Regions from separate parts of the Paenibacillus sp. XP01 genome, predicted to be linked through region 1. Evidence: predicted binding sites of a transcription regulator. Region 1 holds the regulator's gene; each other region holds the start of a gene.

What was found. The regulator Rex, encoded in region 1, represses fermentation and respiration genes when NADH is low (regulators of the CRP and FNR family bind a similar motif). The targets are predictions, from matches to a motif close to TTGTGAAATATTTCACAA.
Region 2: a site for Rex is predicted at 3,323-3,340, ahead of SNR34_RS29460 (cytochrome ubiquinol oxidase subunit I). Genes of this name have one in related genera too.
Region 3: a site for Rex is predicted at 2,820-2,837, ahead of pflB (formate C-acetyltransferase). Genes of this name have one in related genera too.

What each region holds. Positions count from the first base shown of each region.
Region 1 is NZ_CP139481.1:4,475,817-4,481,253, forward strand. It holds gene SNR34_RS20030 (hypothetical protein) at 1-26, opposite strand, end outside; gene SNR34_RS20035 (cell wall elongation regulator TseB-like domain-containing protein) at 320-856, opposite strand; gene SNR34_RS20040 (amidohydrolase) at 900-2,204, opposite strand; gene SNR34_RS20045 (redox-sensing transcriptional repressor Rex) at 2,191-2,898, opposite strand; gene dinG (ATP-dependent DNA helicase DinG) at 3,065-5,437, opposite strand, start outside.
Region 2 is NZ_CP139481.1:6,540,711-6,546,147, forward strand. It holds gene cydD (thiol reductant ABC exporter subunit CydD) at 1-782, opposite strand, end outside; gene cydB (cytochrome d ubiquinol oxidase subunit II) at 784-1,839, opposite strand; gene SNR34_RS29460 (cytochrome ubiquinol oxidase subunit I) at 1,784-3,199, opposite strand; gene SNR34_RS29465 (MFS transporter) at 3,394-4,713, opposite strand; gene SNR34_RS29470 (winged helix-turn-helix domain-containing protein) at 4,800-5,437, opposite strand, start outside.
Region 3 is NZ_CP139481.1:4,648,074-4,653,510, reverse strand. It holds gene adhE (bifunctional acetaldehyde-CoA/alcohol dehydrogenase) at 1-2,283, shown strand, start outside; gene pflB (formate C-acetyltransferase) at 2,920-5,178, shown strand; gene pflA (pyruvate formate-lyase-activating protein) at 5,235-5,437, shown strand, end outside.

The DNA of each region.
Region 1 (5,437 bases):
GCAATAGGCAATACTTTTAACTTCAAGTGTGCTTCCCCTCCAAAATTAGCCCGCATGAATCCATACAGGGCGTTGTATAGTCATCTGCGGAAATGCTGCAAGCCGACAAGCACGTGCATCTTGCTAAAATTCCAGCATTTCCGTCATTCGAATTTGCACAACAAGTACATATCTGAGTATATCACATCGTATATACGATTTCGAAGGCGATTATTTGAAGAATTTATTAATTTTAACTACTTAAATCCAAAATTTTCATCAAAGTACGGCAAACAACCGATCAGCAACATTCGCTGTCGGTTGTTTGGTCGTAAGCATGTCAGCTGTTCGGAATCGTATATACCAGATCCACTTGCTCCCCATTGCTAAAACGATAGAAACGATAATAACTGTGTGTATCATCATGATAATAAACTTGCCATACATAAATGCCGTTCACGACGCCAGGCAGGATTCGCTTGATTTCGCCATTCGGGACTTCGGAAGCGAATCTTTGGCGAATTTGAGCTTCGGACATTCCGTTCTGCAGCAGCTCGCTATGCACTGCACCCGCCCCGGACAACGGTTTCCCCGTCTCGTCGAACTTGACCCACACAATGACGTCCTGGTTATCCTTATTGGTGCCGCTCAGCGTCCAATAGATGCTGTCTTCGCCTTCTTTCTGTCCCCATACGAATTTTTGAAAATTATCGTAGGACGTCAGCTCCAGCTGCTGCTGGGCGGCCTGCAGGGCGAGCGCCTCCTGATTGCGCTGGTCCTTGGTCACATAGACGTAATAGCGCTGCAATACAATCAACGCCACGATCAGGATCAGCAGCGATATCCATATCCACTTTTTCTTTTTCTTTTTCTTCAAAAGCCGAACTCCCTTTCCCTGATGAGGCTGCGCCCATGAGAAATTAACGGGCGAGCAGGCCCTCAAACGCCGATTGAGCTTCACGCAAAATGCGTTCCTCGTCCATCGTCAGGCACTCGCCATGTTTCACCACTTGTTTGCCATCTACCCACACATGCTCCACGTCTTTGGCCGACGCCGAATAAATGGCATGGGAAATCAGATCGGTATGCGGGTACAGATGAGGCTGGTCTATGTTGACCCCGATGAAATCCGCCTTCATTCCCGCTTCAAGCAGGCCGGTATTGTCGAGGAAAATCGAGCGTGCTCCGTATGCCGTTCCAAGCAGAAGCGCTTCGCCGGCCGGAACCGCAGTCGGATCACCGGACACGCCTTTATGAATCAATGCGGCCAGACGCATCTCTTCAAACATGTCCAAATTGTTATTGCTCGCCGGTCCGTCTGTTCCCAAAGAAACGGTCACGCCCGCTTTCAGCAGCTCAGGAACTCGCGCAATGCCGGAAGCCAGCTTCAGATTGCTGCCCGGATTATGAGATACTGCAACGTTATGGCGAGCCAAAATCTCGATTTCCTCATCGTTTAAATGCACAGCATGAGCCACGAGGGAAGGCCGCGAGAAAAAGCCAAGCTTCTCCAAGTACGCTACAGGACGCAGACCGTAATCGGTCACGTTCTGTTCCACTTCGCGCAGCGTTTCGGACATATGGGTATGAAGCGGCAAATTCAGATCATGGGCAACCTGCACAAACTTTTCTATGTAATCCGGAGGGCACGTATAAGGCGCATGCGGAGACATTACAGCAGTAATCCGTCCATTTGCCTTCCCGTTCCAGTCGCGGGCAAACGCAGCCGCTTCGCCGAGCTTGTGCTTCTGTTCCTCTTCGGAGCAAAGACCGATGACGCCGCGAGCGAGCGCTGCACGAATGCCGGATTGCTCCACGACTTTGGCAACCTGATCCATGTGATCATACATGTCCAGAAAAGCCGTCGTTCCTCCTTTGAGCATCTCAAGCACCGACAAGGACGCCCCCCAATAAACGTCCTCAGACGTCATTTTCGCCTCCATCGGCCACATTTTCTCCTGCAGCCATACCTGCAGCGCCAGATCATCCCCGTGGCCTCTCAGCAGCGACATGGCGGCATGTCCGTGCGTATTGATCAAACCTGGCAGAAAGAGCAATCCTTTTCCGTCCACTTTCGGCAGGCTTTCATCTTCTGCCGGCAAGGATTCGCCGATATACTGAATTTTGTCGTCTTCCACCACCATGTATCCTTGAACCACGTTCCATTCCAAACCTTTGTTTACGGCGAATTTGCCGTTGTGTATAACCCATTTATTTGTCGTCATCCTGCTCGTCGTCCTTTCCATTTTCCAAATAATACGCAAGGCTTAGCAAATCCGTCGTAAAGTCCGCATTATGAATACGAACATGCGGCGGGGTTTTCAAGATGGTTGGCGCAAAATTCAGGATGGCTTCGATCCCGGATTCGATCAACCGGTCGGCCACATTCTGCGCTTCGGTATCGGGGACGGTGATGATGCCGATGCGAATATTAAGGTTTCTGACCGATTCCGTCAGCTCATTCATCGCTTGCACTTTCAAGCTGTTGATTTGGGTGCCGATCTTGGGTTCATATGCATCGAAAACAGCCACGATTTTCATGTTGTCCTTCAAGTAAGCATTATAGTTGGACAAGGCATGACCCAGGTTACCGGCTCCTACCAACGCAACATTGATTTGCTGGTCGATCTTCAGGATATGGCGGATTTTCTCAATGAGATACGATACGTCATACCCGATGCCCTTGCGGCCAAAATCGCCGAAATAGGCCAAATCCTTGCGGATCTGGGCCGGATTGAGGTCCAGGCGCTGTCCCAGCTCCTGCGAAGAAACCGTCGTTACCTCACGTTGGTGCAATTCACTCAAATAACGCAGATATACCGGCAACCGCCTCACGACGGCTTCCGAAATTTTATCTGATTTCATGTTTTTTTTGCTCCTCCTTGCCAAAGCGCGATAAATAGATGAAAAGGGAGGCATCCCGCCGTGTACTCTAATTCGAATCATTTTAGAGGAAGGATGCCGCCTTATATTTGATGTACTTCTTTAACGTATCAACCCGAAGCCATGTAATCTCAACAAGTGTACCGCCTTTTGCAGGCGTTTCGCAACATTGCCGAAAAATGTTCTGTCGTTTCTACCTGAATTAGGTTTGTTCAACGTCTTGTTCGAGCCATTCGCTGATGCGCGGAACCATTTGCTCGGTCAGCATGTGTTCCATTTTTGGCCCAGGCAAGGAATATAAAAAGTATTTTCCGTAATATGATTCGATCACCCGCGTATCGTATACGATAACAACGCCGCGATCCTTGGCTGTGCGAACCAGCCTTCCGAATCCTTGCTTGAAACGAATGACCGCCTGAGGCACAGACAGCTTCATGAACGGGTTTTTTTTCTGCTGCTGCAATAATTCACTTTTGGCTTCCAGGAGCGGATGATTCGGCGGCTGGAACGGTAACCTGACAATAGCCAGACATGTCAATGCATCCCCAGGTATGTCCACGCCTTCCCAAAAACTGCTCGTCCCGAGAAGCACCGTCGCTTTGGCGTCTTGGAACCTGCGGGTGAGCTTGGACCGGCTGCCGCTGTCCACGCCCTGACCGAGCAAGGAAATTTCGTTTCCGGACAATGCTTCCTTAAGCGGGTCATACACTTGGCGCAGCATGCGATAAGACGTAAACAGCACCATCATGCGCCCGCGCGTAGCGATGGCCGTCTCGGCCAACGATCGTACCAGCATGTCCACGAAATGCGCGTCCCCGATCGACCCTTTCACGCTCGGAAAATCGCGCGGTATCACCAGCAGCGCCTGATCGCGGTAGCGGAACGGAGACGGCAGCATCGCCGTGAGCAAACGATCATGCTCCGCGGCTTCCTGCAGGCCAAGCTGGTCAATCATGAATTGAAACGACTTATCCACGGACAGTGTGGCAGACGTAAGCACGACGCTTCTTTTTTTATCGAAAAACATTTCCTTCAGCTGCGCGCTCACGTCCACGGGAACGGCATACAATTGCAGCGATTTGCTGCGGAACTGGCCGCTTGCTTCCATCCAATACACCGTGGCAGCATCGTCCATTCGCATGAAGAAGCGCAGGTTTTCGCGCAGCGTGGAAAGGTCTTTGAACAAGCCCGTAATGTCCGTGATCAAGCTGTCCGACTGATAGTCGTCCTGATCCTCTTTCAGCTCGAGCATCAGCTTGTCTCCCTTGCGAATGAGATCGCCAAGCGTGACGTAAAGCTGATTCTCCTCGTTCTGCAATTCCTCCCACTTGGCCGGCTTCTGCGTGCTCTTCAAACGCAGGGAAAATTGTCCCGTCTCTCCCGGAGAAGCGTCGGTCCGTTCCGGCAGCAGGTTAAACAGCGCCTCGCTGAGCCGATCCCATATTTCTTTGGCTTCCAGTGCAATCGGGAACATCTGGTCAATGGCCGATCCCCATTCGACGGAACGTTCATGTCCCGACAGCTGAGAACGCAGCAGCGGAAGCTGTCCGTTGCGGCTGTCTTTGAACAAACGCGTTAACGTATGCACCAATGTGAAATATTTCATATGAAGTCCAAGATGTTTTCCTGCTACATCTTCCAAGTGATGGGCCTCGTCGATGACAAGGCTCTCGTAGGACGGCAGCAGCTGATGGCTGGCCTTTACGTCGGTAAACAGCTTCGAATGGTTCGTGATGACGATGTCCGATAAGCCTGCTTCATGCTTGGCCCGGTGATAATAACATTTGCGGAACCAAGGACAGGAGCGTCCCAGACAGGATTCCGATTCGCTCTGCACCGTCTCCCAGAAGTCCCCGCCGCGGCCGCTGAGATTCAGTTCCTCGTCGTCCCCGGTCTCGGTCTGGGTAAGCCAGACGATCATCTGCGCCGCGGTAAAATAATCTTCCTTCGGCGTCGAAAATTCGCGGCCGTTAATCTTGTGCTCGAATTTGCGCAGGCACAGGTAGTGTCCTCGTCCTTTAAATACCGCAGCTTTAAAAGGAAAAGGCACAACTTGGGTCAAAAGGGGAATATCCCGCTCCCGCAGCTGTTCCTGCAGGTTGATCGTATGCGTGCTGACCATTACCTTTTGTTCCTGCTTCACGCTCTCATAGATGGCTGGCAGCAGGTAACCGAGCGATTTCCCCGTGCCCGTTCCGGCTTCGATGAGCAGGTGCTTATCCTCGCTCAGGGCTTGCCGGACGCTGCTGAACATCTGGGTCTGCGCCTCGCGTTCTTCATAATGCTCCAGCGTATTCTGCAGGTTACTCCGAACCTGCTCCATATATTGCTCAAAGCTGATGCCTTCCAGCGGATTACCGTCCTTCTCGTCGCGAGGCGCGCCGATTTCGGTCCAATCGCTTACATTGAGCGCGAGTTGGCGATAATAGGTATGTCCATCCAAATCTTGAATGGGCTCGGCTTCCTTCTCCATGCGCAGCCCGTCAAAAAACCACCCCAGATCGCTGTCCTCGGGGGCAAAAAGGTCGCTCAGGCGCTGGATCGTAATGAGCGGCAATTCACGCAGCTCGTCAAA
Region 2 (5,437 bases), 2.1 Mb from region 1:
CGCAGCCCAAGGCTGACCGCCACCGAAGCGACCGACAGCATCGTGAAGAAATCCAGCGCGAACGAAGACAGGAACGCCATCCGCAGCGTAGACATCGTCGCTTTGCGGTAGCGCTCGCTCACCCGCATGATCGTCCCGGCGTGCCTGCCGCTTTGTCCAAGCGTTTTAAGCGTCTCCAGGCCGCGGAGCGTATCCACGAAATGGTTTGCCAGCGCCTTGTAGGACTTGAACTGCAAGTCGATTTTCCGCTGCGCCGCCAAACCGAGCAGAATGAGAAAACCGATCAGGATGGGCAGCGTTACGGCCAGAATCATCCCGGACATCACATCCAGCTTGAACACATACAACAATATGACCAATGGAACAAGTCCCATGCCCAGCATGCGGGGGATAAACAGCTCCAAATACGTTTTGTACTGCGTTGTCCCTTCCCGCGCCAGCGTGACCAAATGGCCCGTTCCTTCCGTCTTGGCAAAACGCGGCCCGAGCCGGAACCATTGCTCCACCATCTGCCTGCGCAAGTCGGTTCCCGTCTTCTCTGCATATCGCGACACGATCAACTGCAACCAGAAGGAGATCGCGTAACGGGCGGCAAATGCGGCCAGGAACAGCAGCAGTACAGGATACTGCGACGATACGGCAGCACCTTCAAATAAAGCGGTGATGGCCTGGGCCAGCCATTTGGCCTGCATGATGATGGCCATGGCCTGCAGCAGCACCAACGCCGATGCTAGTGCCAGCACAGGGCGCACGCCCGGCAGCTTCAGCAACCCCCTTCCCATCTCAGTACTCCAGGTGATGCTGCTCGTTCAAGCGTTTGCGGAAAATGTAATAGCTCCAGATCTGATATCCCAGCACAAACGGCAGCAGCGTGCAGGCAACGATGGTCATGACCTTCAAGGAATAAGCGCCCGACGATGCATTATGTACCGTGAGGTTGAACGCTTCTCCTAACGAACTGATCATGACTCTAGGGAACAATCCGACAAACACGGAGGCAAACAAAATCGCAATGACGGCACCCGTCATGCCGAAAGCCCATCCCTCGCGCTGCTGCCGCACAAAATAGGCAGCGGCGGCGAGGGCAGCGGCACCAAGCGCCACCAGAATCCAAAGCGCCCATCCGCGGACGTCAAACATGTCCGTCATGAAATAGGTCAATGCGGCATAAAGCGCAAGAACGACTGCCAGCGGCAGCATCAGTTTGCGGGCCATGTGCAGCGCGCGTTCCCGGAGCGGTCCGACCGTGCGGAGCGAAGCAAACAACAGACCGTGCACCAGGCATAGCATCGTTACGGCAAGTCCGCCTACCACGGTGTACGGGTTTACGATATCCAGGAAACCTGCCCGAAGCTGCATGTCACCGTCAATCGGCAATCCCTTCATCAGCGTTGCGAATACTACGCCGAACAGGAACGGCAGCAGGGCGCTGGAGACAACAATGATAATGTCCCATGTCTTGCGCCAGCGCTGGTGTTTCATCTTGCTGCGGAATTCAAACGCCACTCCCCGTCCGATCAGGGCAAGCAGCACCACGACCAGCGGCAGGTAAAATCCGCTGAACAAGGTCGCATACCAGTGCGGGAAAGCGGCAAACATCGCACCGCCCGCCGTCAGCAGCCACACCTCGTTCCCATCCCAGAACGGTCCGATCGAATTGATCATCGTCCGTCGTTCCCGGTCTGTCCGCGCGATCAGTCCTGTCGACATGCCCACGCCGAAATCAAAGCCTTCCAGAAAGAAAAAGCCGATAAACAACACGGCAATCAGCACAAACCACAGTTCACTTAGTGACAACTGAATAACCCCCATCCATGCCGAACGGATCGGCCGATTCATCCTGTTCCTCCGATTGGTCGACCGCGTAAGGCCCTGCTTTGATTTTGCGAACGAACAGGTAGACCATCACGATGCCGAGAATCGTATAGGCTGCCGTAAAAGCAATCGTCGAGAACAAAATCTGTCCTGCCGTCACATTGGGCGATACCCCGGCTTCCGTCGTCATGTAACCGAAGACCGTCCACGGCTGCCGGCCCACCTCGGTCATGATCCAGCCGGCCGTGTTGGCGATAAACGGCAACGAAATCGCAAAAATCATCGATTTCATGAACCAAGGGCGGGCACCTTCCAGTTTCCGGCGAAGTGCCAGGTAACAGCCGTACAGCGCAAGCAGGATCATCAACCCGCCTGCAGCAATCATGATGCGGAAGCTCCAGAACGTCGTGCGCACAGGCGGAATGTAATCGCCAGGTCCGTACTTCTGTTCATACTCGGCCTGCAGCTCCTTCATACCCGTTACGCTGCCGGAAAACTTGCTGTAAGACAGGTAACTCAGCAGCCCGGGAATTTTGAGTTCGCCCGAGTTTTCCTGCTTGTCCGGATCGATAAAGGCAACCACTGTCCATGGGGCAGGATCATCCGTCGTCGTCCACGTTCCTTCGCTGGCAGCCATCTTCATCGGCTGTGTTTCGACCAGGTACTGCGCCTGGAAGTGACCGGAGAATGCTACCCCGATCGAAGAAACCAGCGCCACGACGATGCCGATATGGAACGATCTGCGGAACACGTCCACATCCTGCTTTTTCATCAGCTTAAACGCACTGATCCCGGTCACGACAAAAGCTCCTGTCATCAAAGCCCCGAAGATCGTATGCGGGAATTCGACCAGCAGCTGCCCATTGGTAATCAAGGCGAAGAAATCGTTCATCTCGGCCCGGCCGTTGTTGATCGTGAATCCGACAGGATGCTGCATGAAGGAATTCGCCGCCAAAATCCACAGCGCGGACAGGAACGTACCGGTAAACACCAGCCAGATGCAGGCCAGATGCACCTTTTTGGACAAGCGCTCCCACCCGAAAATCCATAATCCGATAAACGTCGATTCCATGAAAAATGCCAGCAATGCTTCAATGGCGAGCGGTGCGCCGAACACGTCGCCCACAAAGCGGGAATACTCGGACCAGTTCATGCCGAACTGGAATTCCTGCAGAATGCCCGTAACTACCCCGACGGCGAAATTGATCAGGAACAGCTTGCCCCAAAATTTGGCCATCGTCTTGTAAATTTCCTTGCCTTTGACGACGTACAACGTCTCCATGATTGCGACCAGCAGCACCAAACCGATGGACAGCGGCACAAAGAAAAAGTGGAAGATCGTCGTAAGCGCATATTGGATACGCGATAGCATAATCGGATCCATAACTTACCCCTTCTTTCTGTTCACATGCAAAATTTTCGCGTTTGGCATCGGTTTGTCTCCTTTGCCTCACCCTGCCAAACACGTCCTAATGAACGTTATTGTGCCAGATCGCTAAATTTGCACATGTGACAATTATCACAAACTTTGGCATGTCCACAAAAAAAAGTGATGGCGGTCACACAATTTATAAAAATTTAATCTTGGATATCAGGAAATCGAACCGGCTGATTACCCGTTGCACCCCATAACAGTCGCTGCAGCACAACCCCAACCAACCCAATGAGAAACGTTGCTGCCCCAATGTAGACAAAGGTCAAACCAGGGCCGGCAGCCTGAATCAGAACACCTCCTGCAAGCGGGGCAGCGACTAGCACGATGCTCGACATGGAATTCTGAATGCCGAATACTCTGCCCACCATGTCCGGCGGGCTTTCCTTTTGCAGCAAATAATTCATGGTCACCATGGACAAGCCGTTGCCGAGACCGATGCATATTCCCCAGAAGATGATCCACCCTTCATGCGTAGACGGTTCCAGCCAGCCAAGTCCGGCGATCCCCGCACCGATCAACAGAAAACCTCCCCCAAGCCCCCAACCGTAACTAATGCGTGACAAACGATTGAGCACCATGATGATGGCTACGGCACCTGCGCCTGCGGAAGCTCCGAGCCAGCCGACCAGCACCTCGTTGTCCGGCTTGATGCTTCGAAAGAGGGTGGCGAATTGATAATCGATCATAAGAATGGCCAACAGTCCTGTGCAGCCAAACCAAATCGTCCGGAATACCGCCGGTTTGCTGCGCAAAAAAATCCATCCTTCCTTCCACTGCGTTATCCACGATGCCTGCCGTGTTTGATCGTTCCCAGCCGCTTGGTCGACATCCGTAGACTTCTCCTCCTCCGTCAAACGCCTTAACGGCCACAAGACCATCCCTGAAAGCAGGCGGCTGCAGGCATTGACGACAATGCAGGTTTGCGGCGAAAATGCCGCCAAAATCACGGCACCGAGCAATGGCCCTGCCACCTTGGAGCATTGGGCAACAAAGCCGTTCATCGAGGTGGCCTGCAGCAGGTGTTTTTCCGGTACGACTTGGCGTGTCAATGCCTGCTGTGCAGGAATGTGGAACACGCCCATCATCGCTCTCGCACCGAGCAATGGGAGCAGCCAGCCCGGCCCTGGCGCGAACAGAATGCCCACGGTCAGCAGCACGTTCGCCGCATCGCAAATCAGCATGATGTTCACCTTCGGCCACCGGTCGGCCAGCGTGCCTGCAATCGAACCGAACAGGATGCCCGGAATGGCCATGCATACGGGAACCAGAGCAATAATCAGCGGATCTGCTCCCCAGCGGTAAGCAATCATGACCTGGATGGCGAGTGCGTCGAACCAGTCGCCGAACGTGGCCAGTGCGTAGGCCAGGAACAACCGCACGAATCGTATATTTTTCCACAAGCTGCCTTGGGGTGCCGACGCCGATGAATGGGCGGCATGCTTTTCTTCAGGTATTGTTGTCATGTTAGTCTCCTCCTGATCCAGTCCAGCAGCCTGGACGGCTGCATCTCTTATAACTGTGATCATATAGGAGCAATATCAGAGGAATATCAGAGGCCTTGGCCCGGGGAAAAAGAGGATAAAAATGTGCGGACTTCATCCAGCATTTGTTGTCTATAGACCGGAACTTCATAGTGTTTGGCGATTTCTTCGGATACGATCTTGTATTTTCGCCGCAAACGGCCCTCAATGTGATGATGATCCATAAACAGCAGAATCTGCGAAGCCGAATTCAGGACCAACGGCGCATTCAGCGACATTTTCAACACGTCCAATCCGTCATCCAGCCTTGGCTCCGCCTCGCGCAGCCTGCCCTGTCTCAGCAACCAAAGGCCTTCCATGACCTGAAATCGTCCGACCTCTCGCAAATACGGAGCTTCCTTCAAACTGGCACGCAACGACGCAATCAACGGTTCCACGGCATCCTCACTCCCGCCCCACAGCTCGACATAGAGCCGTGCTAACGCAACCGGCAGCCTGAAGTTCACCAGGCCGTCCCGTTCCATCACTTCGTACGTTTCGACCAATTGCGATCTTGCGCGCCCATACAGTCCTGTTTCCGCATAAACTTCAACAATGTTGAGAATGCGCAGCTCCCGCTGCTGATCTGCCGACAAAGCATGTGAGTTTAATGCTTTTTCATATAGCCGTAGAGTTTCCTTGGGTTCCGTCAAGGCATGCATGAAGA
Region 3 (5,437 bases), 170 kb from region 1:
GCCGAACCGGTGGGCATCATTATGGGGATCACACCGGTTACGAATCCAACGTCCACCACGATGTTCAAAGCGCTGATCTCCATCAAAACGCGCAACCCGATCATCTTTGGATTCCATCCGTCCGCACAAAACTGCAGCCGTGAAGCTGCCAAAATCCTGCTTGAAGCAGCCGTGAAGCATGGTGCTCCGGCCGATTGCATCCAATGGATCGACGATCCTTCCATGGATCGGACCAATGCCCTGATGAATCACCCTGACGTAGCGCTTATTCTGGCCACAGGCGGATCAGGCATGGTACGGGCCGCATACAGCTGTGGTAAACCGGCACTGGGTGTCGGACCAGGTAACGTTCCTTGCTTCATTGAGAAAAGCGCGGACATCAACCAGGCGGTGACCGACCTGATTCTGTCCAAATCGTTCGACAACGGCATGATCTGCGCATCCGAGCAAGCCGTCATCATCGAAGAAGCGATTTTCGACCAGGTGAAAAAGAAAATGATCGCCAGCGGCTGTTACTTTGTGAACAAAGAAGAGCTGGCAAAGTTGACGCCAGGCGTGATCAATGTCGATAAATGTGCGGTCAATCCGGCGATCGTAGGCCAATCCGCCGCCAAAATCGCCGAACTGTGCGGCATTGACGTTCCGGCAGGCACCAAAATCCTCGTTGCCGAAATCGAAGGCGTAGGCACGAAATACCCGCTGTCGGCCGAAAAACTGAGCCCGGTGCTGGCTTGCTACAAAGTGAAAAACGCAGCCGAAGGCATTGAGCGCGCAGCGGAAGTGGTTGCTTTTGGCGGCATGGGCCACTCCTCGGTGATCCATTCGAACAATGAAGATGTCATCACCAAATTTGCGGATCGTTTGCAAACAGGCCGGATTCTGGTCAACTCGCCATCCACGCATGGGGCGATCGGCGATATTTACAATACGAACATTCCGTCCCTGACGCTGGGCTGCGGCTCGTATGGACGCAACTCGACGTCGTCGAACGTATCTGCCGTCAACTTAATCAACGTGAAAAGGGTGGCTCGCCGTACCGTGAATATGCAATGGTTCAAAGTGCCGAACAAAGTCTATTTCGAAAAAGGCGCAACGCAATATCTCGCCAAAATGCCGGACATCACCCGCGTTGCCATCATTACGGACCCTGTGATGGTGAAGCTTGGTTATGTCGAAAAAGTAGAGCATTACCTGCGTCAGCGCCAGACTCCGGTTGCGATCGAAGTGTTCTCCGAAGTCGAACCCGATCCATCGACAACGACGGTTGATCGCGGAACCGAGATGATGAATCGCTTCCAGCCGGACTGCATCATCGCCCTCGGCGGCGGTTCGCCGATGGATGCCGCGAAAGCGATGTGGCTGTTCTACGAATACCCGGATACCGACTTCAACAACCTGAAGCAAAAATTTATGGACATCCGCAAACGGATCTATAAATATCCGCGCTTGGGCATCAAAGCGAAATTCGTAGCCATTCCGACGACATCCGGTACAGGATCGGAGGTTACCTCGTTCGCGGTCATTACGGACAAAGAGAAAGGCAATACGAAATATCCGCTGGCTGATTACGAATTGACGCCTGACGTGGCTATCGTGGATCCGGAGTTTGTGTACAGCTTGCCGAGAACCGCAGTGGCGGATACGGGCATGGACGTTCTGACCCATGCGATCGAAGCTTATGTGTCGGTCATGGCGAACGATTATACGGACGGTTTGGCGATCAAAGCGATCCAACTGGTGTTCCAATACCTGGAGCAATCGGCTTTGCAAGGCGACAAACTCGCCCGCGAAAAAATGCATAATGCATCGACGATCGCAGGCATGGCTTTCGCGAATGCGTTCTTGGGCATCAACCACAGCCTTGCGCATAAATGGGGCGGTCAGTACCACACCGCGCATGGACGCACCAATGCGATCCTGATGCCGCACGTCATTCGCTACAATGCGAAAAAACCGAGCAAATTCGCTTCGTTCCCGAAATATTCGCATTTCGTTGCCGATGAGCGTTATGCCGAGATTGCCCGCATCCTCGGGCTGCCGGCCCGCACGACTGAAGAAGGCGTCAACAGCCTGATCAACGCCATCCGCAAGCTGAACAAAACGCTGGGCATCGAGGAATCGTTCCAGGAACTCGGATTCGATCCGAAAGATTTCGAATCGCGCGTAGACTATCTGGCCGACCGTGCGTTCGAGGACCAATGTACAACGGCCAATCCGAAGATGCCACTGGTTACCGAACTAGCCGATGTATACCGCAACGCCTTCTATGGACGGTTTGAATAAACAATAGTGCAGCATAGCAAACCATTCGTTTGAGGTTAAGGCAATAGGAGCAGGGTTCCCCGAAATGGGGAGCCCCGATTGCCGTCTTTCTGTTCAACGGAATCCTTGCGGTATCAGTTGAATTCAACAATTTACACGACAACGGAGGGACAGAAATAACCTGAAAAAGCGAAGCGTTCGCCTTTATCCCGGGAGTGTAACCTTTGAAAAATGGATCAAAAAAACGCGGGGGATAACAGTGATCGGAAGGTAGTTCTGTCATCGGAGTGGGCAAGTGTTAATGTTCTTTGTTCAGTTGATAAAATTCAATCGGGAGATATGGAGTGGATTGCGATCGGAAGTTGTTCTACTCTCGCAGTGGCTAATGTGAATTAATGTAATTCACTATGATTCAGCAATGGTGGAGTGAAGAAGCTCACTGACTTTGTGATAAAAATCACAGAGTGTGAAACAACGTAAACGTATAATGAAAACAGAAAGAAAACAATCAATTCCGCGGTTCCGGGTTCCTATAAGAGAGAGTATCGATCCGGCATATGTGAAAATCTTCACATTATATCGCGGTTCTGGACACGGATGCGACGTGCGAGACAACCTGTCCCGTGTCCGGAAATCCAAATTACGGAGGGATTAACGATGTCGGTGATTGAAAAAGATGTCAAAGTGCAAACAGGCTGGAGAAACTTTGTCAAAGGTACTTGGAACAGATCCGTAGACGTAAACGATTTTCTGGTGCACAACCTGACGCCGTATTACGGGGACGAAGAGTTCCTTGCAGGCGCAACCCAAAATACGAAGGACCTGTGGGAAATCGTTTCCGATTTGACGAAAAAGGAACGCGAGAACGGCGGCGTCCTGGACGTGGACGTGAATACGCCTTCCACGATCGTGTCCCATCAGCCGGGTTATCTGGATAAAGAGAAAGAACAGATCGTCGGCGTTCAGACCGATGCTCCGTTCAAACGTTCGATTCAGCCGTTCGGCGGCATTCGCATGATGATTGATGCATGTCAGGCTTACGGTTTCGAGATGCCTCAAGAAGTCATTGACATATTCACGAACATTCGCAAAACGCATAACCAAGGCGTGTTCGATGCCTATACATCCGAAATGCGCGCAGCGCGCAAAGCGGGGATCATTACCGGTCTTCCGGATGCATACGGCCGCGGCCGCATCATCGGCGACTATCGTCGAGTGGCCTTGTACGGTGTAGACTTCCTGATCCGGGACAAAAAATCACAGCTGAATTCGCTGGAAGTGGACGCCATGGACGAAGATGTCATTCGTCTGCGCGAAGAGATCTCCGAACAGATTCGTGCGCTGCAAGAACTGAAGCAGTTGGGCGAAATGCACGGCTTCGATATCTCCTTGCCGGCCACCAACGCCAAAGAAGCTTTCCAATGGCTGTACTTCGGCTACCTGGCTGCCATCAAGGAACAAAACGGTGCGGCAATGTCTCTCGGACGGGTATCCTCTTTCCTGGACATTTACATCGAGCGCGACCTGCAGGAAGGCGTGCTGACCGAAGAACAGGCGCAAGAGCTGGTCGATCATTTCGTCATGAAACTGCGCATCGTGAAATTTCTGCGCACGCCGGATTACAACGAGTTGTTCAGCGGCGACCCGACCTGGGTTACCGAATCCATCGGCGGAATGTCCGTTAACGGCGAAACCCGCGTAACCAAAAACAGCTTCCGTTTCCTGCACACGCTCTATAACTTGGGCCCTGCACCAGAACCAAATTTGACGGTTCTTTGGTCCGTGAAGCTGCCGGAAGCGTTCAAGGAATATTGCACTAAAGTTTCGATCGAAACGAGCTCGATCCAATATGAAAACGACGATTTGATGCGCCCGATCTATGGCGACGATTACGGCATTGCCTGCTGCGTATCCGCGATGAAGATCGGCAAACAAATGCAGTTCTTCGGCGCCCGCGCCAACTTGGCCAAAGCGCTGCTGTATGCGATCAACGGTGGACGCGACGAAAAATCGGGCGCGCAGGTCGGACCGGAATATCCGGCGATCACCACCGAGGTGCTCGATTACAACGAAGTGCTGAAACGCTTCAAACCGATGATGGAATGGCTGGCCAAACTGTACATGAACACGCTGAACGTCATTCACTACATGCACGACAAATACAGCTATGAACGCATCGAAATGGCATTGCACGACCGTGACATCCTGCGTACGATGGCTTGCGGCATCGCCGGATTGTCGGTAGCCGCCGATTCCCTGAGCGCGATCAAATACGCCAAAGTCAAACCGATCCGCAACGAGCAAGGCATCGCGGTCGACTTCGAAATCGAAGGCGAATTCCCTTGCTACGGCAACAACGATGATCGTGTAGACAGCATTGCGGTTGAACTGGTCGAGTCCTTCATGGGCATGATCCGGAAACACAAAGCTTATCGCAACGCACTGCCTACCCAATCCGTGCTGACCATTACGTCGAACGTGGTATATGGCAAGAAAACAGGCACAACGCCAGATGGACGCAAAGCGGGCGAACCGTTTGCTCCGGGAGCCAACCCTATGCACGGACGCGACAAAAAAGGCGCCCTTGCTTCCCTTGGCTCCGTAGCCAAATTGCCTTACGAGCACAGCCTTGATGGTATCTCCAACACATTCTCCATCGTGCCTAAAGCACTGGGTAAAGAGAGCGATATCCGCAAATCCAACCTTGTCGCCATGATGGACGGATATTTCAGCCAAGGCGCTCATCATCTGAACGTCAACGTGTTTGACCGTCAACAGCTGATCGATGCGATGGAGCATCCGGAAAACTATCCGCAGCTGACCGTTCGGGTATCGGGTTATGCCGTCAACTTCATCAAGCTGACTCGCGAACAACAGCTCGACGTCATTAACCGTACGTTCCACGGTTCGATGTAATAGAGAAGAAACAACATAAACGCACAGCGGATGCGGAAAAGAAAGGAAGAGGCAGCATGGTTAACGGACATATTCATTCACTCGAAACTTTCGGGACGGTTGACGGCCCAGGCATCCGCTTCGTGCTATTTATGCAAGGATGTCATCTGAAATGCCAGTATTGCCACAACCCGGATACATGGGCGCTTGATGGGGGCCGGGATATGAGCGTGGAAGAAGTTCTTGCGGAAATCGAGCCCTACTTGACCTATTATCGCAG